Regions from separate parts of the Dyella sp. SG562 genome, predicted to be linked through region 1. Evidence: riboswitches for the same ligand, from Rfam matches in the RefSeq annotation. Region 1 holds a riboswitch; each other region holds the start of a gene.
What was found. A riboswitch is a leader RNA that binds a small molecule or an ion and turns the genes downstream of it on or off. The one in region 1 is predicted to bind cobalamin.
Positions count from the first base shown of each region.

Region 2: another riboswitch for cobalamin. It lies ahead of metE (5-methyltetrahydropteroyltriglutamate--homocysteine S-methyltransferase); the one in region 1 lies ahead of btuB (TonB-dependent vitamin B12 receptor).
Region 3: another riboswitch for cobalamin. It lies ahead of FHW84_RS09900 (ribonucleoside-diphosphate reductase subunit alpha); the one in region 1 lies ahead of btuB (TonB-dependent vitamin B12 receptor).
Region 4: another riboswitch for cobalamin. It lies ahead of btuB (TonB-dependent vitamin B12 receptor); the one in region 1 lies ahead of btuB (TonB-dependent vitamin B12 receptor).

Region 1 is NZ_JAAOYS010000002.1:234,841-240,892, forward strand. Features, by position in the region: gene FHW84_RS04515 (efflux RND transporter permease subunit) at 1-1,009, opposite strand, end outside; gene btuB (TonB-dependent vitamin B12 receptor) at 1,209-3,092, opposite strand; cobalamin riboswitch at 3,220-3,447, opposite strand; gene FHW84_RS04525 (TonB-dependent receptor) at 3,953-6,052, shown strand, end outside.
Region 2 is NZ_JAAOYS010000006.1:230,155-236,206, reverse strand. Features, by position in the region: gene metE (5-methyltetrahydropteroyltriglutamate--homocysteine S-methyltransferase) at 189-2,480, opposite strand; cobalamin riboswitch at 2,680-2,913, opposite strand; gene FHW84_RS13390 (hypothetical protein) at 2,996-4,990, opposite strand; gene FHW84_RS13385 (hypothetical protein) at 5,472-6,052, shown strand, end outside.
Region 3 is NZ_JAAOYS010000004.1:137,128-143,179, reverse strand. Features, by position in the region: gene FHW84_RS09915 (amidohydrolase) at 1-584, shown strand, start outside; gene FHW84_RS09910 (alpha/beta hydrolase) at 607-1,467, opposite strand; gene FHW84_RS09905 (peptidase C13) at 1,534-1,914, shown strand; cobalamin riboswitch at 2,040-2,264, shown strand; gene FHW84_RS09900 (ribonucleoside-diphosphate reductase subunit alpha) at 2,416-4,929, shown strand; gene FHW84_RS09895 (hypothetical protein) at 4,943-5,170, shown strand; gene FHW84_RS09890 (ribonucleotide-diphosphate reductase subunit beta) at 5,203-6,052, shown strand, end outside.
Region 4 is NZ_JAAOYS010000001.1:398,011-404,062, forward strand. Features, by position in the region: gene FHW84_RS01775 (cobyrinate a,c-diamide synthase) at 1-137, opposite strand, end outside; gene cobO (cob(I)yrinic acid a,c-diamide adenosyltransferase) at 134-736, opposite strand; gene FHW84_RS01785 (hypothetical protein) at 733-1,308, opposite strand; gene btuB (TonB-dependent vitamin B12 receptor) at 1,335-3,185, opposite strand; cobalamin riboswitch at 3,307-3,524, opposite strand; gene FHW84_RS01795 (phospholipase C, phosphocholine-specific) at 4,164-6,052, shown strand, end outside.

The DNA.
Region 1 (6,052 bases):
CGATCTCCACCTCGTGCAGGGCCGAGCGGGTGGTCTGGGTGAGATCGAAGATCGGCGTGATCTTGAGGTCCGCCGGCAGCCACGAGCGCATTTCCGGCAGCTTGGCGCGGACCGCGTCGGCGGTGGCCACGGCATTGGCTTCCGGGCGCTTGCTCACGCGGATGGTCACCGAGCGCTGCCCGTTGAACCAGGCCGCCTGGTATTCGTCCTGCTGGCCGCTGTAGACCTTGGCCACGTCCGACAGCCGCACCGGCGTGCCGTTCTTCACCGAGATCAGCAGCTGGCCGAATTCTTCGGGATTGTGCAGGGAATCGGTGGCGGTCACCGTCATCTGCGTGGTGCCGTCGCTCAGGATGCCCTGCGGCGAGGTGACGTTGGCCGCGCGCAGCGCATTGCGCACGTCGTTGCCGGACAGGCCCATGGCCGCCAGCTGCGCATTGTTGAGCTCGACGCGCACCGCCTTGGGCCGTCCGCCCATGATGCGCACCTGCGCCACGCCCGGCACCTGCGACAGCACCGGCTTGATCAGCGTGTCGGCCATGTCGAACAGCTTGTCGGGGCTCTGCGTGCTCGAGGTCATCGACAGCAGCAGCACCGGCATCTGCGAGTTGTTGAATTTGAAGTAGCGCGGCGGGATGGTCATGCTCGAGGGCAGGTCCACCTGGGCGGCATTGATCGCCGCCTGCACGTCGCGCGCCAGCTTGTCGGTGGACTTGCCCGGCTCGAACAGCAGGATCACCGAGCTGGAGCCGTCGTTGCTCTCCGAACTCATCTCCTTGATGCCGGGAATCCGCCCCAGATGCCGCTCCAGCGGCGCGGCCACGGTGGACGCCATGGTCTGCGCGCTGGCGCCGGGCACTTCCGCATAGACCGACATGCCGGGAAATTCCAGCGCCGGCAGCGCGGCCACGCCGATCAGGAGGTAGGTCCAGATGCCGGCCAGCGCCAGGCCCAGCGCGAGCAGCGAAGTGCCCACCGGGCGGCGGATCATTGGAGCGAAGATGTTCACGTAGTCCCCGGGCGGCGCCTCCTGCGGCGCTCCGCAGGGGGGACTTTATGTCGGGGGGCACATGCTTGGGATGTGCCTGAAGTGCGTGGCGCATATAGGTCGTAGGTTGGGGTGAGCCATCGGCGAACCCCAACGTCGCGGCCTATGACGGTGCCACGTTGGGGTTCGCCTGCGGCTCACCCCAACCTGCGCCCGGATCTCAGTGCGCCGGGCTGTAGCGCAGCGTCAGGTAGGCGGTGCGGCCCAGCTGGTTGTAGAAGCGCACGGTCTCGTAGCGGTGGTCGAACACGTTGGCGACGCGGCCCTGCAGGGTCCAGCCCGGCTGGAAATGCCAGCTCGCGCGCAGGTCCACCGTGGCGTAGCCGCCCAGGCGCTGCAGGTTGGCCGCGTCGTCGTAGCGGTAGCCCTCGGCATTCACCGTGCCGCCGATGCTGAAGGCGCCGCCGAGATCGCGGTCCAGGTCGAGGCGGGCGATGCGTTCCGGACGGCGCGCCAGCAGGTTGCCGCGGTTGGGATCGTCCTCGCCGCGGTTCTCCGGCTTCTGGAAGGTGAGATAGCCGCGCAGGTGCCAGCCGTCGACGTCGGCGCCGGCCTGGCCTTCGATGCCGCGGATGCGCGCCTTGCTGATGTTGACCGGCACGAAGAAGGCGTCGTAGCCGATCAGGTCGTCCACCTTGGTCTGGTAGGCGTTCACCGCCCAGTTCCACACGCCCGGACGCGCCGACAGGCCGATCTCCGCCGTGCGCGACTTCTCCGGCTTCAGGTCGGGATTGGCGGTGGCGAAACCGAAGAACGGCGGGAAGTACAGGTCGTTGAAGGTCGGTGCGTGGAACGCCGTGCCGTACGAGGCGGTGAACTTCAGGCCGTTCTCGAAGCCGTAGCCGTAAGCGGCCGAGCCGGTGTCGTGGTTGCCGAACTGCTGGTTGTGGTCGTGGCGTGCCGACAGCTGGATCTCGTGCGGACCGAACTGGCCCTGGTACAGCGCGAACACGCCGGTGTTGTCGCGCTTGCTGCGCAGGTAGTCGGTGTCGCTCTGCACGTGTTCCTGCTGGTAGTCCACGCCGGCGCTGAGCAGCTGGCCCGGCGCGAGCGTCACGTCGTTCTGCCAGCTGGCCTGGTTGCGGCGCGAATACAGATGGCCGGCGGGCGCCATATCGGCGCCGAGGTCCGCGCGGTTGAGATAGTTGTCGGCGCGGTCGATGTTCTGGCCGGCGCTCAGGCTCATCTTCCAGGCGTCGAGCACGGCGAAGCGCAGGTTCGCGCCGGCCACCTGCTGCGAGCGGCGCGTGTAGTTCTGGAAGTCGCCGTCGTATTCGATGTCGCCCTTGCTCTTGAGCACGCTGGCGGTCAGTTCGGTGCCGCCGTCCCAGCGATAGCCGCCGCTGAGCGCGCCGTTGTAGGTGCGGTAGCCGTCGTCGTCCGGCTCGTTGGTGAAGCAGCCGCCCACGCCGGCCGCCGCGGCGCGGCAGGCATTGATGCCGCGCGTGTACTGGCCGCCCACGCTGGCGTTGAACCAGGCGTTGCGCGAACCGCCCGACAGGCCGAACTGGCCGTCGGCCAGGCGATGGCTGCCCACGCCTACGGTTACCGACGGCGTCAGCGCCTGATCGGGCTGGCCGTGGTGGGTGAAGATCTGGATCACGCCGCCGATCGCATCCGAGCCATACAGGCTGGAACGCGGGCCGCGCACGATCTCGATGCGCTCGATCTGTTCCACCGGCAGCTGCTCGAAGGCCGGAATGCCCGCGCCCACCGTGCCGATGCGCACGCCGTCGACCAGCACCAGCGTGTGCGAGGAATTGGTGCCGCGCATGAACAGCGAGGTCTGCTGGCCCAGGCCGCCGGCATTGCCGAAGGCCACGCCCGGCAGGCCGGACAGCAGGTCCTGCACCGACTGCGGCTGCAGGCGTTCGATGTCGGCGCGGGTCAGCACGGTGACCGGCGCCAGCGTCTCGTCGATCGGCGTGGCCGTGCGGGTGGCGGTCACCACCACGGTGGGGAGCTGCCCGGCGTCGTTCTGGTCGGCGGCATGGGCCGCGGCGACGCAGGACAGCAGGGCGGTGGCCAGCAGAGTCTTCTTCATGGAGCGTTTTCCTCGGCCGCGCCTCGCGCACGGCCCATCGATGACGAGCTGGCGGCATGACGGAGGAGGCGCAAACGACGGCAGGCGAACGGCACCGGCACGTGGTCCGGCTGCGCCCTCCGCGAGCCACCAGGAAAGATATTCGGGCCGGTCTCCGGGCTTGCGAGTGCGCTTTGCCGCGCGATCCTCCCGCGGCCTTCCCGCGCTCGTGGGAGCGCAGTGGCATGTCGCTGGAGGCAAGAACTGCTCGCTTACCGTTGCGGGGGCAGCGCCGGCCTTGCCCTCAAGGCGCACCGGCTTCCCGTTTCATCCCTTGGCAGCGTGGCTTTGGGACACCCGAACGAACGCAACTTTAACGGGGAGGCCGGGTGGCTGACAACGCGGGGCGGAATGACCCGATGGGGGGGGGCGCCTGTTCCTGCGATCATCATCGTTTCCCATGGCCGACATTTCTGTCATTTCTTGACGGTTTGGCCACCAAATATTGTCCGGAAGCAAGTTTCGCGAAGGTTTTACGCAAGCTCCGGGTAATATTTCATTTGTTTGCCTAAGTCATTGTTTCAGTGAGCTTCGTAAGCTTCGCGTAAGCGTAAATATTTTGTTGACGCCCAGCGATTTTCGCAATTATGTTCGGACCGCTTACCGCGGGAACTTGCGTGCGGCGCGACGAGGCTTGGGGAAGTTCTCTCGCTGCGATCCGGGGCTTACGAATGCCCCACACGCATTCTTGCGCTAGGCGATTTCGGCGCCTTGCGCCTGTCGGCCTTCAGGCCATCATGGGGAGAACACAGATGATCAAGTACCAGCACGCTGGTCGCGCGCCGCGTTGGCGTCAGACCGCACTCGTCGTTGCGTTGGGAATGAGCCTTGCCGGAGTGGTGCAGGCGCAGTCGAACGCATCAGGCGTGATCTTCGGCCGCGTTGACGCTACCCGCGGCAACACCGTCCATATCGAAAACATCGACACCGGCCTTGCGCGCGACATCAGCGTCGACCAGTCCGGCCGCTACCGCGCGTCCTCGCTGCCGGTCGGCCGCTACAAGGTCACCCTGGTCAAGGATGGCGCCACCGTCGATACCCGCAACGATGTGCTCGCGGCGGTCGGCACCGGTACCGAAGTGAGCTTCACCGCGGCTGCGGTCGCGGCCGGCGAGGCGAAGAACCTCGAAGGCGTGCAGGTGGTGGCCAGCGCGCTGCCGGCGATCGACGTGTCGTCGGTCGACTCCCGCACCGTGCTGACCGCCGAGCAGCTGTCCAAGGTGCCGGTGGCCCGCAACGTGACCGCGGCCGCCCTGCTGGCGCCCGGCACCGTGCTGGGCGACTCGCGCTACGGCAACGTGGCTTCGTTCGGCGGCGCTTCGGCGGCCGAGAACCAGTACTACATCAACGGCTTTTCGGTGACCAACGCGCTGACCAACCTGGGTCTGGCGCAGCTGCCGTTCGATGCGATCGACCAGCAGCAGGTGTTCACCGGCGGTTACGGCGCCGAGTACGGCCGTTCCACCGGCGGCGTGGTCAACCTGATCACCAAGCGCGGTACCAACGAATGGAAGGCCGGCGTGATGGCGCTGTGGATTCCGAAGTTCCTCCGCTCCGATCCGCGCAACATCATCCAGCCGTCCGACAACACGCTGTTCCAGTACCGCAACGACAACAAGTCGTGGGTCACGGAATACGGTGCGTACATCAGCGGTCCGCTGATCAAGGACAAGCTGTTCATCTATTTGACCGGTGATTTCACCAAGCAGGAAGGCAAGACCATCGCCTCGGCCACCGCGCAACAGGTGGCGTATTACGACGTGAAGTCGCCGCGCTGGTTGGGCAAGATCGACTGGAACATCACCGACAGCCACATCCTCGAACTGACCGCCTTCTCGGACAAGACGACCGAGCAGGACCAGGTCTACGGCTACAGCTACACCCCGACGCTCGCCGAAGGCGCCAAGCGCGGCACGGTCGATCTGAAGAACTATTCCGGCGGCGCCAACCCGACCCCGGGCGGTGACTTCTACATCGGCAAGTACACCGGCTACATCACCGACAACCTCACGGTCAACGCGCTGTACGGCAAGAGCAAGTCGGTGCACACGCAGACGCCGACCTCGGCCAGCGGCGGTTCGTGCCCAATCGTCAGCGGCCAGTACCGCAATGCCAGCGGCGCGCTCGTGCGTCCGCCGGCGTGCTACCTGATCGGCAACCTGCTCGCCCCGGGCGCTGAGGACAAGACGCACGGCTGGCGTCTGGACATCGAGTACCGCCTCGGCAGCCACGACCTGCGCGTGGGTGTGGACAACCAGACGCTGGAGTCTTATTCGGGCACGTCGTACGAGTCGAACCAGCGCTACATCTACACGCTGGCTCCGGCGAGCGGCAACATCGCCGGCCGTCCGGACATCCATTTCCCGACCGGCACGCTGAACTACGTCGACTACCGCGTGTTCAAGGCCGCCGCCAACGTGCGCGTGGAACAGGAAGCGCAGTACATCGAAGACCACTGGCAGATCAACGATCGCTGGCTGGCCTACATCGGCCTGCGTAACGAGCAGTTCAACAACTTCAACGGCAGCGGCGAGTCCTACGCCAAGCAGCGCCACCAGCTCGCGCCTCGCCTGGGCATCAGCTGGGACGTGTTCGGCGACTCCAGCCTGAAGGTCTACGCCAATGCCGGCCGCTACCACCTGGCCGTGCCGGCCAACGTGGCCATCCGCGGCGCCTCGGCTTCGACCTACAGCAGCCAGTACGGCACCTTCACCGGCGTCGATGCGCAGGGCCGCCCGATCAACTTCCAGCCCTATGGCCGCGTGTACTACCTCAACGCCGCCGACGGCACCACGCCCGATCCGCGCACGGTGGCGGCGAAGGGCCTGGGCGCCTACTACCAGGACGAGTACATCCTGGGCTTCGACAAGCAGCTGGGTTCGAACTGGACGTTCGGTGCGAAGGCGATCTATCGCAACCTG
Region 2 (6,052 bases), on a different contig from region 1:
GTCGCGATACGGAACTCTTCTCCCCTCCGGGGAGAAGATGCCGGTAGGCAGATGAGGGGCGGGTGCTTGCGGTAGCGCTTCTACGAAGAATAGAAAAGCTTTTGGCTTTCTCGACCCTCAGCGCACCGCTCCGCCCGGCCCCTCACCCCAGCCCTCTCCCCGGAGGGGAGAGGGAGCAAAGCGGAACGTCACACCGCCGCGGTAACCCGCTCGCGCATCACCCGCGCCGCCTCGACCAAAGCCACCAGCGCCCTGCGCGTCTCATCCCACCCGCGCGTCTTCAAGCCGCAATCCGGATTCACCCACAACTGCTCCGGACTCAGCACTTCACTGGCCTTCTCCAGTAGCCCGACCATCTCCGCCACGTCCGGTACGCGCGGCGAATGGATGTCGTACACGCCGGGCCCGATCTCGTTCGGATAACGGAAGCGCACGAAGGCATCGAGCAGTTCCATGCGCGAGCGCGAGGTCTCGATCGAGATCACGTCGGCATCCATCGCGGCCACCGCCTCGATGATGTCGTTGAACTCCGAGTAGCACATGTGCGTGTGGATCTGCGTGTCGTCGGCGACGCCGGCGGCGGCCAGGCGGAAGCTCTCCACCGCCCAGGCCAGGTAGCCGGTCCAGTCCGCGCGGCGCAGCGGCAGGCCTTCGCGCAGGGCCGGTTCGTCGATCTGGATGATGCGGATGCCGGCCGCCTCCAGGTCCAGCACTTCGTCGCGCAGGGCCAGCGCCAGCTGGCGGCAGGTGGTGGCGCGCGGCTGGTCGTCGCGCACGAAGGACCACTGCAGCACGGTGACGGGGCCGGTGAGCATGCCCTTCATCGGCCGCCTGGTGAGCGACTGCGCATAGGTGGACCAGCGCACAGTCATCGGCTGCGGCCGCTGCACGTCGCCGTAGATGATCGGCGGCTTGACGCAGCGCGAGCCATAGCTTTGCACCCAGCCATGCCTGGTGAAGACGAAGCCGTCGAGCTGCTCGCCGAAGTATTCGACCATGTCGTTGCGCTCGAACTCGCCGTGCACCAGCACGTCGATGCCGATTTCCTCCTGGAAGCGCACGCAAGCGGCGGTCTGCGCGGCGATCAGCGCGTCGTAGTCCGCGGTGGAAAGCTGGCCGGACTTGTGGCGGGCACGCGCCTCGCGCACTTCGTGAGTCTGCGGGAAGGAGCCGATCGTGGTGGTGGGGAACAGCGGCAGGTCGAAGCGCTGCTGCTGTTTCGCGCGGCGGAAGGCGTAGGTGGAGCGGCGGTGCGCGTCCGCGGCATCCAGGTTGGCCAGGCGCTGCGCCACCTGCAGGCGGTGCACCCTGGGCGAGGCCCGGCGTGCGGCGATCAGCTCGCGCGCCCGTTCCAGCGCGGGGTAGGCGGTGACCACGCCCTTGCACATGTCCGCCACGGTGCGCAGTTCCTCCAGCTTCTGCCGCGCGAAGGCCAGCCAGGCGTGTACGTCGGACGGCAGCGACTTCTCCAGCGTGGCGTCCACCGGCACATGCAGCAGCGAACAGGACGGCGCCAGCCACACGCGCTGCTTGCCCACGCGTTCGATCGCCGCGCGCGTCACGGCCATGGCGCGGTCCAGGTCCGCGCGCCACACGTTGCGGCCGTCGACCACGCCCAGCGACAGCACGCGTTCGGCGGGCAGCGTCTCCAGCACGGCATCGAGCTGGGCCGGCGCACGCACCAGGTCGACGTGCAGGCCGTCGACCGGCAGTTCCTGCGCGAGGCGCAGGTTGTCGCCGAGGGCGCCGAAGTAAGTAGCCAGCAGCAGCTTCGGCCGCGCGGCGGCAGCGAGCGCGGCATAGGCCTGGCGATAGGCCGCGGCATCGTCTTCGTCGAGATCAAGCACCAGGCAGGGTTCGTCGATCTGCACCCATTCGGCGCCGGCTTCGCGCAGCCTGCCCAGCAGTTCGGCGTAGGCGGGCAGCAGGCGTTCGAGCAGGGCGAGGCGGTCGCTGCCGTCCGCGGTCTTGGACAGCAGCAGGAAGCTCACCGGACCGAGCAGCACCGGACGCGCCGCATGGCCCAGCGCCTTCGCTTCGAGGAACTGCGCCACCGGCTTGTCGTCGCGCAGGCGGAAGGTTTGCGCGGCATGCAGTTCGGGGACGATGTAGTGGTAGTTGGTGTCGAACCACTTGGTCATTTCCAGCGCGTGCAGGTCGAGGCCCGCGCGCTGCGTGCCACGCGCCATGGCGAAGTAGCCGGCCAGCGGGTCGGCGTCGGCCAGGGCGCGGTAGCGTTCGGGGATGGCGTCGAGCAGGAAGGCCGTGTCGAGCACGTGGTCGTACAGCGAGAAGTCGTTGCACGGCACGACGTGCGCGCCGGCCTCGCGCTGCAGTTGCCAGTGGCGTTCGCGCAGCTGGCGGGCGGTGTCCAGCAGCTGCGGGCGCAGTGCTTCGTCGCGCCAGTAGGCTTCCAGGGCTTGCTTGAGCTCGCGCCGCGCACCCATGCGCGGGAAGCCGAGATTGGTAACGGTGCTCATGCTGCATTTCCTCGATTCGTGGTGAACGAGGAACGAAGGAAGCGCATGGCAGCGAAGCTTCCGCGGACATGCGCGCGACCTTCGCCCCCGCGGGCGAACCGGGCTGGCGCAGGGTCGCGCAGGAGCGGACGGCCATGGCGTGAGCATGGCGCGCAGCCCCAGCCGCTTCCCCGCGGAAGCTCCAGGTCAGACAGAAAGCTCATCGCCTTCCGGCCGGGGCAGGTCTTCGGGCTCGTGGACGAGAGGCGCGGGCGCCTCGCCTAATGCTCGCCGCTTCCCGGCCGGTCCACTGGCCAGTGCTGTTGACGAGGGTCGTTTCCACACACCGCTGCGGGGCAGCGCCGGAATAGGCCGTAAGGCCGCACCGGCTTCCCTTTTAATTGCATCCTTTCATCGCGATGAAAGGATGAAAACCACCAGCGGCGGGGAAATTAGGGGCAGGGACGGGGTTCCGTCAAGCGGAAGATCGTGAGGGGAGGTGGAGCAGCCCTCGCGGGGCTGCTCCGGGTGAAGGCTCAGCCCTCCTTGTACTGGCGCAGCGCGACCGGCTCCCAGCGTTCGGTCGAGGGAATGTCCCTGAAGGTCCGCACCCAGGCTTCGGGCACCTGCGGCTGCGGTGTGCCCAGGGTGGGAATGGTGGCGCCGGCGACCGGCGCCTTCGGATAGGTCGACCAGGGATTGAGCAGCACCTGGTTGGGGTTATTGGGAATGACCTGCTGCCGCTTCGGGTCGATGCGCGCCTTCACCGCATTGCCGTCGACGAACAGGCGCCATCCGCTGTCGCCGCCGTTGAGCTTGGAGTTGATGCGGTCGGCGGCCCAGTACCACTTCTGCGCGCTGCGGTCGTTGCACGCCACTACTTCCACCTGGCGGGCGTTGCGCTCGTTGACAGCAAGGCAGCGTCCGTCCAGGCGGCTGACATAGCGGTCGAAGCTGTCCAGGTACCACTGTCCGGCGCGGCGGGTGACGTCCCTGCTGCAGGTGCCGAGGGTCGCGGCGCCGCGGCCGTCGTTGATCAGGCAGCGGCCGGCGTTTTCCTTGGATTGCAGGATGACGACCGGTTCGCGGTGCAGGTAAGGCGAATCGAGGTCGATGGTCACGGCACTGGTTTTTACCCTGACGACCGGGCCGGAGGATCGGCCAAGGCCATTCCGCTGCACCACGGAAGAGCTCGCGGCGAGCTTGATCGGATGCTTGCCGCCCGACACCTTGAAGGTCCATGAGCTGTAGGACTGCGGCGCAAATTGCCGCATGGCCGGCGTCATCGTGCGGTCGTCCCGGAAGCGGTTCAGTATTTCCTGCGAGATCTGATACTTCCAGGTATTGCGCACGCCGGGCGGGCGAGCGCAGCCGTTGCACGGGTAGTAGTTGGGCTCCTCGTGCCTGGATTCCACCGCCGTGGAGTAATCCTTGACGGTGAAGGTGATCGATGTGGACTTGGTGTAGCTCTTGCCGAAATTGAAACCGAAGCTCGGCTTGATCGCCGCCGCCGGATTGCCCGCCAGGGCCTTCTCCGCATCCGCACCGAGGTTGAACCCGAAACTGGTGGTCTCCGATTCGGTGTGGTTGTAAGTGAGATCGGTCAGGCTGGTGGTTTCCGGAAGAGTGCGCGCCACGGTGGGCTGGGCGTTCCGGCCGTAATCGAGCATGGCGTCGACAAGGTAGTACTGCGTGTATCCGATACAGGCGACGGGGCGGCATTGGGGAGCGACGTCTGCACCGCCCTTGATCAGCCCCGACGTCTTCATGATCACATTGAATTGATCCTTGCTGGCCGTGGAGTCGCGGATCACGGTGATTTCGCGCGTCAGCGACTGCCCGCCGCTGCCGAACGTGGTGTCGGTGAACTCGACGATCGGCAGATGATCGGGATTGCTGCCGTTGCCGGGGGCTTGCCTGATCTGCCGGAAATCCGGCTCGGGCTGCTTGCCCCCCCGTTCGATGGCCGCGAGATGGTCCGCCACGGCCTGCTGGAAATGCCGCACCCGCTCGGCCGTATCAGCATAGGCCAGGCTCCGGTCGACGTCGGTGGAGAACACGCGTACGCCGCCGCCCGCTTTCCTGGCATAGACGGCCAGACCCGCTTCGGATGCCGCACCGAACAGCGTGGCGACCTTGCCGCGCGCATCGGCGGAGGTTTCCTCGGGAATGAAGACGGCGACCGGCAAGCCGGCATCGAACAGGGCGCCCGTTTCATTCAACACCTTGTCGTCCTCCAGCGCTCTGGCGTCGATGAGGGCGACATCGAGCGGGCCATGGCTCGGCGGCATGGCGTGGAAGCTGTCGATCGAGCGCCTGGCCAGCAGCGACCGTGTCATCGCCTTCGAGGCAGGCGTGAGCAGGGCATAGACCTCGGAGAGTTCGACGAGGGCGGGACGGCTGGCCAGTGGCGCCAGGTCGGCGGAGATGGCGTGGGGATGGGGTACGGGTGGCGATTGCGCTCCGGCATGGAGGGAGATGGCGCCGAGCGTACAGGTGGCGATCATCGCGGGCAGGCGAAGTTTGAGCATGGTCTGTCTCCTCAGGGTGGCGCAGAGACCCTTGGTGATGGTCTTTGCGCTTTCATCCTGCCCGGCAAGCTTGCCGTCGCTCCATGCTCATTCGTCCCGATGGATGTTCCTTATCGTCCAGCGCGGCTGCGATCCGTCTGAAAATTGCGCCAAGAGCGCGTTCTCGTCAGTTTCTGGAGGCCGCGGTGAGAGCGCCTGCATCGATTTGCGATGGATTTCTCACTAAGCGGCTATCAGGTGAGGCCATAGAAATCCTACGGAATGATCCGCTCAACGAGCTCCAGCATGACTGGCAAATATGGCGAGTGATCGAATGAAGCAGGCGAGTTCCGCATCCGGACGATAAGCGCGCCAAGCCGGTGGGCTCGTTGGATCGCCAGAATTTAGGAGATATCCGCCAGGAATCATCAAGCTCCCTACGGGCTTGCGTTGTCCGTATGTTCGGACCGTCAGCCAGGTGCAGATAGGAGAAGTACCCGTGATGGCAACGCGACATATCAATCGGAGCGCGGTGCGCAAGGCCATGATCCATGACATCGCGATCGAAATTCTTGAGGAAATCTACGCGGGGATTTCTGACGGAAGCATCGAGAATTATCCGAAATTTTCGATGCGCCTCGGCCAGGATCCGCAGAAGCTGCAATTCATCAACAGCATGCCGGCCTACCTGCCCCTGAAGGGCTACGTGGGCATCAAGTGGGCCAGCGTGAGCCCCGACAACTCGACCAAGGGCATGCCCACCGCGATGGGCATGATCGTGCTCAACGATCCGGACAACGGCTATCCGCTGGCGGTGATGGACGGCGGCTACATCAACAGCTGGCGCACCGGTATCACGACGGGTATGTGCGCTTACTACGCTGCCGATCGCAACAGCCGCGTGCTGACGGTGATCGGTCCGGGCGAGAACAATTTCCATGCGCTGGAATACCTGCTGCCGAGGATGCCGCGCCTGACCACGGTGCACGTCATCGGCAGGAACCGCGAACGCACGCGGCGCTTCGCCCGCCAGTTCGCGGAGCGCTACCGGCCGATCGCCTTTCCGGTGGCCGACAGTCCGGC
Region 3 (6,052 bases), on a different contig from region 1:
TCGAGCAGGCGCAGACCATCGTCAGCCGCCGGCTGGATATCGGCACGCTGCCGGCCGTGCTCAGCTTCGGCATCGTCGAAGGCGGCACGCGCCACAACATCGTGCCGGACAAAGTGGAACTGCAGGGAACCCTGCGCAGCTTCGATCCCGCCATGCGCCAGCAAGCCATCGACCATCTGCGCGGCATCGCCGAACACGTGGCCGCCGCGAACGGCGCCACGGCGGAACTGCGGATCCCGATGGGCGACAGCTATCCGGTCACGGTCAACGACGCCGCATTGACCGCACGGGTACGCAGCAGCCTGGTCAAGGCGGTCGGCCACGCGCATGTGGTCGAGGCTCCGCCGGCCATGCCCTCGGAGGATTTCGCTTATTTCGCCAAAGAAGTGCCCGGCGTGTACTTCTTCGTCGGCGCCACCCCAGCCGGCCAGGATGCGGCGAAGGCGGCAGCCAATCATTCGCCGCGGTTCTTCATGGACGAGGGCGCCATGAAGGTAGGCATGACCTCGATGCTGCAGGCGACGCTGGACTATCTGCAGGCCCCATCCACCGAAACGGATCACCAGAAGCAAGCAGCGAGCTGAGCAGACGGGGGTGGAAAGCCCGCTACTCGTCCGGCTTCTGGCGAACCGACACGCCCGCCAAAGCCGGTGGCGTGCCGCAGCGGCCGGAGCGCAGCGCATCCAGATAAGCCGACACCAGCGTCGTCGTGCTCTTCTGCGCACCCGCGGCGAACTGGCCGCCGCCTAAGTTCATATGGTTGGCGCCATCCACCACGGCCAGCCAGCGGCAGCCCGGCCCCAGTCCATCGAAGGCCTGCATGCGCCAGCCGTAGTCGCCGCCCAGCCCCTGGTCCCGCGTGCCGGTGACCAGCAGCGTGGGCGCGGCGATCGGTGCCCATGCGCCTTCGGGGAACACCGGTCCCGGCCCTTCCGGCGATAAGGCCACGTAGGCGTCGAAGCTGCCCTTCGGCGCCAGCCCCAGCTTGTTGTGCGCACCGGCTTCCAGCATCACCGTGATCGCGCCCATCGAATGGCCGAGCAGCGCCTTGAACGATGCGTGGCAGCGCTGTTCCGACCACGCCAGCGCCGCGTCGATGTCGAGAAAGCGCGCCCGATAAGCCGGCGCATCGGTGACCAGGGCGGTGATGCCGCCCTTGAAGCCATCGCTGCGCAGGTCCTGCTTCAGCACCGGCAGGCCGCTTTCGCGGTGCCCCATCACCACCACGCGCCAGCCGTCGGCGCTCAAGGCCTCGCCTACATAGCGCAGGCCCTGCTCACTTCCGCCGGCGCCGTGCGACACCAGCAGCAGCGGCGGGCAGGTTTTCGCCGCGGCAGGCTCGTACACCATCAGCGGCGTGCTCGCGCCATCGGAACGCGGCACCTCGATGCGTTCCGCGGCCCAGGCCTGCACGGTGGCGGCCAGCGCCAGCAGTACGGCCACGATCTTCGGCGACGTCGTCGACATGCTTCGCTCCCCTTCGATGGCCTGCACTGCGGTAACGTGGCGGCCTTTCCTGCACGGAGCCCCGCCATGACCAGCCTGCTCTTCCTCGCCCTGCTGTCCGCGCCCGGCATGCCGGCGGACGATTTCTCAACGCGGGTGCAGCAGGCCAAGTTGACCGAGGGCGCCAAGGACGGGCCGGACTACCAGAAGAAGATGTGGGCCGCGATCGGCGACCGCACCACCGACGCGCTCAAGGGTTGCATCGCCACCCTGCCCAAGCCCGACAAGTCCCCTTTCGTGCTGGTCGCCGACGTGCACGCCGACGGCAGCCTGGGCCGGGTCGAAGTCCGCGCCCCCACCGACGTAGCCACCTGCCTGCTCAGCCGCTTCGCCGGCTGGAAGCTGCCGGCCCCGCCGGCCAGCCCGGCGCCGTATCCGATCGAGGTGGATTTCAGCATCGCCCCCTGAGCGCCCGGGCAGAACCGATCGCCAAGATTTTTCGCATGGCCGCCAGGCCGCGCCAGGCCTTGAATTACCCCACTTATCCACCGATATATGCACAATGGCTTGGGTTGACCTTCCCTGCCTTACCCCTATATGTTGTGTCGGTCGGTGCCTTTCTCAGACCCACGGTCGGATTGGCTTAATAGGGAATCCGGTGCGAATCCGGAACTGCCCCGCAGCGGTAAGCGGAAACGAAAGCTCCCATCGCACTGGCCTTCCAAGGCTGGGAAGCGGGGGCGAGTAGGTCGGATCGGTCGCCAGCGAACGGTCCATGTCTGCGAGTCCGAAGACCTGCCGGCACATCGCGGCCTTCAGCGCCGCGGTGAGTGATGGCGGCTTCCGCGGGGAGGCGCGTCGTGGCGCGGAGCCTTCGCTCCGCCGCACGGCCGTCCCCGCCTACACCGCCTTCGTCTCAGCCCTGCGCGCGGGAGCAGGTCGTTGAAGCCTTTGGCCTGGAGCGATGCCATGCAACCTATCGACACCGACTCGCGCGAGCGCACCGACGACCGCGCGGATGCATCCGCCTTCCCTGCCGCCGACGCAGCTGCCGCCGCGCCGGAGCCCGTTCGCATGGAAGCCGTGGCGGAGACCCCCTTCGCCCTCACCCCGCCGCACAACCCCGGCCAGATGCGCGTGACCAAGCGCAACGGCAGCCAGGAGATCGTCGACGTCAACAAGATCGTGCGCGCGGTGACCCGCAGCGGCGAAGGCCTGCATGCGGTCGATCCGCTGCGCGTGGCGCTGAAGACCATCGGCGGCCTGTACGACGGCGCCACCACGCGCGAGCTGGACGAGCTGTCGATCCGCACCGCCGCCGCGCTCACCGCCGAGGAACCCGAATACGGCCAGCTCGCCGCGCGCCTGCTCGGCGCCTACGTCGACAAGGAAGTGAGCGGCCAGGAAATCCAGAGCTTCTCCCAGTCGATCGCGCGCGGCGCGGAGCTGGGCATCCTCAACGCACGCCTGCGCGACTTCGTCGCCGCCAATGCGCGCAAGCTCAACGACGCCATCGATCCGCTGGCCACGCGCCGCTTCGAATACTTCGGCCTGCGCACCGTGTACGACCGCTACCTGCTGCGCCACCCGCAGCTGCGCAAGGTGATCGAGACGCCGCAGTACTTCTTCATGCGCATCGCCTGCGCGCTGGGCGGCAACGAGATCGGCGAGACGCTGGAGCTGTACCGCCTGCTGTCCTCGCTGGAATACATGGCCAGCTCGCCCACCCTGTTCAACGCCGGCACCGCGCACGAGCAGCTCAGCTCCTGCTTCCTGCTCGACTCGCCGACCGACTCGCTGGAGTCGATCTACGAGAAGTACGGCGACGTGGCCAAGCTGAGCAAGTTCGCCGGCGGCATCGGCCTGGCCTACTCGCGCGTGCGTTCGCGCGGCTCGCTGATCCGCGGCACCAACGGCCATTCCAATGGCCTGGTGCCGTGGCTGAAGACGCTGGATGCCTCGGTCGCCGCGGTGAACCAGGGCGGCAAGCGCAAGGGCGCGGCCTGCGTGTACCTGGAGCCGTGGCACGCCGACATCGAGGAGTTCCTCGAGCTGCGCGACAACACCGGCGACGAGGCGCGCCGCACGCACAACCTCAACCTGGCCAACTGGATTCCCGACGAATTCATGCGGCGCGTGGAGAGCGACGGCGACTGGTCGCTGTTCGATCCGAAGATCGTGCCGCACTTCGTCGACAGCTGGGGCGAGACCTTCGAGCGCGCCTACCGCGAAGCGGAAGCCGCCGGCATCGCGGTGAAGAAGGTGAAGGCGCGCGAGCTGTACGCGCGCATGCTGCGCACCCTGGCCCAGACCGGCAACGGCTGGATGACCTTCAAGGACCGCAGCAACGCCACCAGCAACCAGACGGCCAAGGCCGAGAACGTCATCCACCTGTCCAATCTGTGCACCGAGATCCTCGAGGTGACCAATGCGGGTGAGACCGCGGTATGCAACCTGGGTTCGGTGAACCTGGCGCGCCACGTGGTAGACGGCGTGTTCGACTTCGACAAGCTCGCCGCCACCGTGCGCACCGCGGTGCGCCAGCTGGACCGCGTGATCGACCTGAACTTCTATCCGATCGACACCGCGCGCACGGCCAACCAGAAGTGGCGCCCGGTGGGCCTGGGCGTGATGGGCCTGCAGGACGTGTTCTTCAAGCTGCGCCTGCCGTTCGATTCGGCCGACGCGCTGGCGCTGTCCACGCGCATCGCCGAGGAGATCTACTTCCACGCGCTGAGCATGTCCAACGAGCTGGCGCGCGAGCACGGCGCGCATCCGGGCTTCGCCGAAAGCCGCGCCGCCAACGGCGAGCTGCAGTTCGACTACTGGCCGCAGGCCAGGCCGAACGACATGCCGCGCTGGGATTCGCTGCGTGCCAGCGTGAAGGAACACGGCCTGCGCAACTCGCTGCTGATCGCGATCGCGCCGACCGCCACCATCGCCTCGATCTCCGGCTGCTACGAGTGCATCGAGCCGCAGGTCAGCAACCTGTTCAAGCGCGAGACGCTGTCCGGCGACTTCCTGGTGGTGAACCGCTACCTGGTCGAAGAGCTCAAGACGCTGGGCCTGTGGACGCCGGAAGTGCGCGACGCCATCAAGCTGGCCGAAGGCTCGATCCAGGGCATCGCCAACATCCCCGAGCGCCTACGCCAGATCTACCGCACGGTGTGGGAGCTGCCGCAGAAGGCGCTGATCGACCTGGGCGCCGCGCGCGGCGCATACATCGACCAGAGCCAGTCGCTGAACCTGTTCATGGAGAACCCGAACATCGGGCAGCTGAGTTCCATGTACATGTACGCGTGGAAGTCCGGCATCAAGACCACGTACTACCTGCGTTCGAGGCCGGCGACCAAGATCGCCAAGACCACGGTGGCCGCCGCCGCGCCGGCAGCCAGGCCGGCGCCGGAAGCCGAGCAGGAACAGGCCAACGCCGCGGTGTTCTGCTCGCTGGAGAACCCGGAATACTGCGAGGCCTGCCAATAAGGCAACGCACCCGATGAAGCCGTACCGGAACCGCAGCGGGAAATCCGGTGTCGCCGCCTACGAAAGCGGCGAAGGCTACATCCGGGTGCGTTTCATCCACGACGGCACCTACGAATACGACGCCACCCGGCCCGGCCGCCTGCACGTAGGCAACATGCAGAAGCTGGCCGACGCCGGGATCGGCCTGTCCACCTATATCAGCCGCTTCGTGCGCGAACGCTACGCGCGCAAGCTCGATTGAGCGCCGGCGGCGCCCGCAGCAAAGGAATTCCCATGTCGCACATCCTCGATCCCGGTTTCGAACTCACCCTGCGCCCGATGCGCTATCCCGAGTTCTACGAGATGTACCGCAACGCCATCAAGAACACCTGGACGGTGGAGGAAGTGGACTTCTCGCTGGACGTGACGGACCTGAAGTCCAAGATGAGCGACGCGGACCGCCATCTGATCCATCGCCTGGTGGCCTTCTTCGCCACCGGCGACACCATCGTGGCGAACAACCTGGTGCTGAATCTGTACCAGCACATCAATGCGCCGGAAGCGCGCATGTACCTGTCGCGCCAGCTGTACGAGGAAGCGCTGCACGTGCAGTTCTACCTCACCCTGCTGGACACCTATATTCCCGATCCGGCCGAGCGCAACAAGGCCTTCGGCGCGATCCAGAACATCCCCTCGATCCGCCAGAAGGGCGAGTTCTGCTTCAAGTGGATCGACTCGATCCAGAACCTGCAGCGCCTGGAAACGCGCGAACAGCGCCGCCAGTTCCTGCTCAACCTGATCTGCTTCGCCGCCTGCATCGAAGGCCTGTTCTTCTTCGCGGCATTCGCCTACGTGTACTTCCTGCGTTCGCGCGGCCTGCTGCACGGGCTGGCCTCCGGCACCAACTGGGTGTTCCGCGACGAATCCGGCCACATGGGCTTCGCCTTCGAAGTGGTGCGCACGGTGCGCGCGGAAGAGCCGGACCTGTTCGACGAAACCATGCGCGCGCAGGTGGAAGAAATGCTGGAAGACGCCATCGCCTGCGAAACGCAGTTCGCCGAGGACGTGCTGTCCGGTGGCGTGGCCGGCCTGTCGGTGAAGGATATGCGCCAGTACCTGGAGTACTGCGCCGACCAGCGCCTGG
Region 4 (6,052 bases), on a different contig from region 1:
GGCCCGGTCTTGAACACCCGCACGCGCCGTCCGCGCCGCGCATGCGCGCGTGCCAGCGCCGCGGTGAACGAGGTCTTGCCCTGCCCCGAAGCCGGCGCGGACACCAGCAACGCGGGCACCTGCCGCACGGCGTTCACAGCTCGACTCCCAGCTGCGCGCGGATGCCCGCCTCGAACGCATGCTTGACCACGCGCATCTCGGTCACCGTATCGGCCACCGCCACCAGCGCATCGGGCGCGCCGCGGCCGGTGATCACCACGTGCTGGCCGGCCGGACGCGCGGCCAGCGCGGGCAGCACCTGCTCCAGCGTCACGTACTGCTTGACCAGCGCGATATTCAGCTCGTCCAGCAACACCAGCCGGTAGCGCTCGTCCGCCAGCATGCGCGCGGCGATCTGCCAGGCGGCCTGCGCGGCGGCGACGTCGCGCGCCTTGTCCTGGGTTTCCCAGGTAAAGCCCTCGCCCATCACGTGGTAGTCGACCATGTCCGGAAAGCGGCGGAAGAACGCTTCCTCGCCGGTGGAGAAGCTGCCCTTGATGAACTGCACCACGCCGCAATGAAAGCCGTGGCCGAGCGAGCGCGCCAGCATGCCGAAGCCCGACGAGCTCTTGCCCTTGCCGTTGCCGGTGTTCACCACCAGCACGCCGCGGTCGATGGTGGCGCGGGCGATCTTGCGGTCGACCAGCTCCTTCTTGCGCTGCATGCGCTCGCGGTGGCGCAGTTCTTCGTCGCTCATGCCCGGGTTCCTGCCTGGCGGGTGGAGTTCACGCGCGCCAGCGCCCAGTACGCCGCCAGCGCCACGATCACATAGGTCAGCGTGGTGCGCACGAACAGCGGGCCCCACTGCCACAAGCGGGCAACGTACTCGCCCAGGTGCGGATTCGCATAGCGCCCGCCCAGCCAGTAGAACGCGCCGTTGGAAATGGCGAACGAGACCGAAGCCGCCACCAGCGCCACGCCGAACGCACCGGCCAGCGCCAGCGGCGCCGGCGCCATCCGCGCTGACCACAGCCGCCCCGCGTACCACAGCACCGCATACGCGGGCAGCAGGAACGAGTAGGCCGGCGTCACGCAGAAATCGCTGACGCCGGCATACGACACCGACACCCAGTCCAGCACCACCGCCAGCGCCATGAACGCGGCGAAGGCCAGGTGCCGCCGCAGCCACAGGCCGCCCAGGAAGAACAGCGCCATCGAGGCATCGGGCAGATGCAGCGCGGTGCCGAAGTGATGGAAGCGCGTGGCGATCATCACCGCGGCGAACACGATGGCGAGCGGTACGGAGAAGCGTGGCATGGCGGTGGACATGGTGCGGTCCTCGGGGCGGAAGGGATTCACTGCGCGGGCCGGTAGCTCACGCTGAGCATCGCGGTGCGGCCGGGCTGGTTGTAATAGGCCGCGGTCTCGTAGTGCTTGTCGAAGGCGTTGCGCACGCTCAGCTGCACTTTCCAGTCGCGGTCCAGCGCATAGGCCAGGCGCAGGTCGGTGAGCGCATAGCCGCCCAGGCGATAGCCGTTCGCCAGGTCGTCGTAGCGCTTGCCCGCCGCGTACACGCTGGCGCCGATGCTGAAGTCGCCGAAGCCGCGGTCCGCATCCACGCGCGCGCTGCGCGGGGCACGGCGCGGCAGCAGCTTGTCGCGGTAGGTGTCGCTGCGGTTGCGCGGATCCAGCCAGGTGGCGGTGCCGCGCAAGGTCCAGCCGGCCAGCGTGGTGGACGCCACCGCTTCGGCGCCGCGGATGCGCGCGCGGTCGACATTGCCCGGCACGCCGCGCGAGGCGTCGTAGGCGATCAGGTCGCGGATGCGGGTTTCGAAGGCATTGAGCGACCACAGGCCCCAGCCCGGCGTGCCGCGCAGGCCCAGCTCGTAGCTGCGCGAGCTTTCCGGCCGCAGCGCGGTGTTGCCGTAGCCGGGGTAGTACAGCTCGTTGAAGGTCGGCGCCTTGTAGGCGGAACCGGCGCTGGCGGTGAGGCGCATGCCCGGCGTGAAGTCCCAGCCCCACAGCAGGCTGCCGGTGGTCTTGCCGCCGAACTGCTGGTTGTCGTCGTGGCGCAGGCTGGCCTGCAGCGACTGCGCGCCGAACGCCTGCTGCCACTGCGCGAACAGGCCGCGGTTGAGGCGCTGGTCGCGCGCATAGCTGGTGTTGCTGTCGACGCGGTCGCGCTGCCAGTCGTAGCCCAGGCTCCACAGGCCGCCGCCGAGATTGAGGTCGCCCTGCAGCGAGCCGAGATCGCGGTGCGTATCGAAGGTGCTGGTGTAGCGGCCGTTGAGGTAGTTGTCGCCGAGGTCGGCGCTCTGGCCGGCGCTCGCGGTGAGCGTGAAATCGCGGCTAGGCCGCCAGTGCACGCGTGCACCGTAGACCTGCTGCACCACGTCGGACTGGTTGCTGGTGGAGCCGTCGTAGGCGTTGTAGCCCCAGCTGCGCAGCCACTGCGCGTCGGCGTCCCAGGCGTCGCTGAAGCGATAGCCGCCCTTGAGCGAGACGGAGCTGTCGCGGAAGCCGTCGCGGTCCGGTTCGTTGACGAAGCAGCCCGCGCCGCGCGGCGACGGCTTGCCGCGGCAGGCGTTGATGCCGTCGGTGTCCTCGTGCGTGGCCTGCACCGCATACCAGCCCTCGCCCACCTTGCCGGCCAGGCCGGCGGCGCCGCGGAAGCTGTCGTTACTGCCGTAGCCCAGCTCCAGGTTCGGCTCGAAGGCGCCGCTGGGGCGTCGGGTAAAGATCTGGATCACGCCGCCCAGCGCTTCCGAACCGTAGAGGCTGGAGAACGGACCGCGCACGATCTCGATGCGCTCGATCTGCTCCACCGGGATGTTCTGGATCGAAGGCTGGCCCAGCGTGGCTGAGCCGATCTTCACGCCATCCACCAGCACCAGCACGTGGTCGGCCTCGGTGCCGCGCAGGAACAGCGAGGTGGCTTTGCCCGGGCCGCCGTTGTTGGCCATCGACAGGCCCGGTGTGCCTTGCAGCAGGTCCGCCACGGATTGCGGCTGCAGGCGCTCGATCTCGGCGCGGTCGATCACGGTGACGGCGGCGAGCGTGGCCGATTCGCTCTGCTCGGTGCGGGTGGCGGTGACCACCACGCCCTTGAGGTCCTGCGAAGGCTCGTCGGCCTGCGCGGCGGTGGAAAGCAAGACAAGGGAAAACGCGGCCGCAAACGCGGACCGGCGCAAGGACGGAACATGCAATGACACTGGTGGCTCCTGGACCGCGCCTGCCCGCGCGGAATCGCTTCGGTTGCAGGACAGGCGGAAGGAGCTCCGGACGGACGCACGACGAGGGCGCGCTCGCCAGGAGCACGCCCACCGCATGTCCGGTTCACCTCGAGGCCGGTCTCCGGGCTCGCGAGCGAAGGCTGATGCCTCCCCGACCGGCGCCTTCCCATGCTTCGCAGCACAGTGGCTTCCGCCGATCGTGTCTCGCCTACCGTTGCGGGGGCAGCTCCGGAATAGCCGTCAATACGGCGCACCGGATTCCCGTTTCAACCACCGGCCAGGCCAGCGGTCACCTCAGGCCCGGGCATCTTAGCAGTACGACAAGGGGGTGCTCGTCATGACGAGTAGGAGGTGTCATGGCGAGCCCCGGCCCCTCACCCCGACCCTCTCCCCGGCGGGGAGAGGGGGATGACGGGTGGGGCGAAAATCGAGCGAAGAGCTCGCGGCGCAGCCGCGGCGTTCCGCTGGTGCGCTTCTGCTCTTGATCTACCGGGTCCCCTTGGCGCCGGCGGTGAGGGCTGGACGATCAGGCCCCGCAGGGGGCGAGGACAGGAGTCCTCGCCTTTTTGATCAGGGCATGGATGCCCTGTCAAAAAGCCCGGCCAGCCCTCACGGACCCTCAGCAGCTTTGCTGCTGAGGGCGCCAAGCAGGGTGCCCTTTCTTCTTGGTTACTTCTTCTTTGGGCACGCAAAGAAGAAGTAACTCGCCCCGCGGCAGCGGGGCGAAACACTCGCCAAAGGCGAGACAACCAAGCGTCAACGCGACAACCAGGCGATACCGCCACTGGATTCCGGCCTACGCCGGAATGACGAGCAGAAGGGCGCCCAGCCTCCCCCTTTCACAGGGACTGCACCACGTGTCTCCCCACTGACGCACAGCTGGCAAGGCACTGCAACACCACTGCGATTAGCTAGGCACAGCCCGCAATCAGGCAGCACCCGAGCGCCCCCATGAGCGAAATCGACCCCAAGCGACGCCGATTCCTGCAGATGACCGCCGCCTCCGCCGGCGGCCTCGCCGCAGCCTCCCTGCTCCCCGAAACCCTGCGCCAGGCCCTGGCCGCCCCCTCCCCGACCGGCACCGGCAACCTCACCGACGTCAAGCACGTGGTGATCTTCATGCAGGAAAACCGCTCCTTCGATCACTACTACGGCAGCCTGCGCGGCGTGCGCGGCTTCGGCGACCGCGTGCCGGCGCCGCTGCCCGGCGGCGCGCGCAGCGTGTGGCAGCAGCCCTACACGGGAAATACGGACGGCTATCTGCTGCCGTTCCGCATGAACACCGCGACCACCAGCGCGATCTGCGCCAATGCGCCGGCGATGAACTACCCGGTGGACACGGCGATCTTCAACAAGGGCAAGTTCGACGCCTGGAACACCGCACGCGCGGCCGGCCTCGGCATGGGCCATTTCGAGCGCGCCGACCTGCCGTTCTATTACGCGCTGGCCGACGCTTTCACCATCTGCGACCACTACTTCGCCGCCACCCTCACCCAGACCAACCCCAACCGCCTGCATGCGATGACCGGCAGCAACGGCCTGTCGGTGGGCCAGGCGGCGGTGCTGGACAACACCGAGCCGAGCGCGGGCTTTACCTGGACCACCTATGCCGAGCGCCTGGAAAAGGCCGGCGTGAGCTGGAAGGTCTACCAGGAGAGCAACAACTTCGACGACAACGCGCTGGCCTGGTTCAAGAACTTCAAGCAGGCCAAGCCGGGCACGCCGCTGCATGACAAGGGCATGGCGACGCAGGCGGACATGGTCGCCGCGTTCGCCCAGGACGTGGCCAACGACACGCTGCCGCAGGTGTCGTGGATCGTGGCCGCCGATTACCTGTCCGAACACGCCAGCTTCAAGCCGGCCTACGGCGAGGACCTGAGCGCGCGCCTGCTCGCCGCGCTCGCCGCCCATCCGGCGGTGTGGGCCAAGACCGCCTTCATCCTCAACTACGACGAGAACGGCGGCTTCTTCGACCACGTGCCGCCGCCGACGCCGCCAGCTTCGTCCAACGACGGCTTGTCCACGGTGAGCGTGACGGGCGAGATCAGCAATGGCCAGCCGATCGGCCTGGGCTTCCGCGTGCCGCTGATCGTGGTGTCGCCGTGGACGCGCGGCGGCTGGGTGTGTTCGCAGGTGTTCGACCACACCTCGGTGCTGCGTTTCCTGGAGCAGCGTTTCGGCGTGATGGAGCCGAATATCAGCGCCTGGCGCCGCGCGGTGTGCGGCGACCTGCTCAGCGCCTTCGATTTCAGCGGCAGCAACAGCGGCTGGCCCGGCTTGCCCTCCACCACCGGCTACACCGCCGCGGCGGACCAGCAGTGCAAGAACCTGCCGGCGCCGAGTATTCCCTCCACACAGGCGATGCCGGCGCAGGAAGCGGGTACGCGGCCGGCGCGCGCGCTGCCTTACACGCTGCGTGCGGATGGCCGGGTGGATGCGGCGGCGGGGCGCTACTGGATCGACTTCCATAACGACGGTGCGGCCGGCGCGGTGTTCCAGGTGTATGCGGCGAACCGCAGCGACGGGCCATGGCGCTACACGGTGGAGGCGGGCAAGCAGCTGTCGGATTACTGGAGCGCGGCGCGTTACACCCAGGGCGTGTACGACCTGGAGGCGCATGGGCCGAATGGTTTTCTGCGGCAGTATCGCGGCAGCGTGGCGACCGGGATGGGTGCGGCGCCGGAAGTGGCGGCGAGCTACGACGCCGCAGGCAATCGCCTGCGGCTGGCCGTAACCAATAACGGCGGCGCGGCATGCACCGTGACGGTCAGCAATGCTTATGTGGAGGGCGATGTGCGGATTTATTCGGTCGCCGCCGGGGCTACGGTGAATGACAGTTG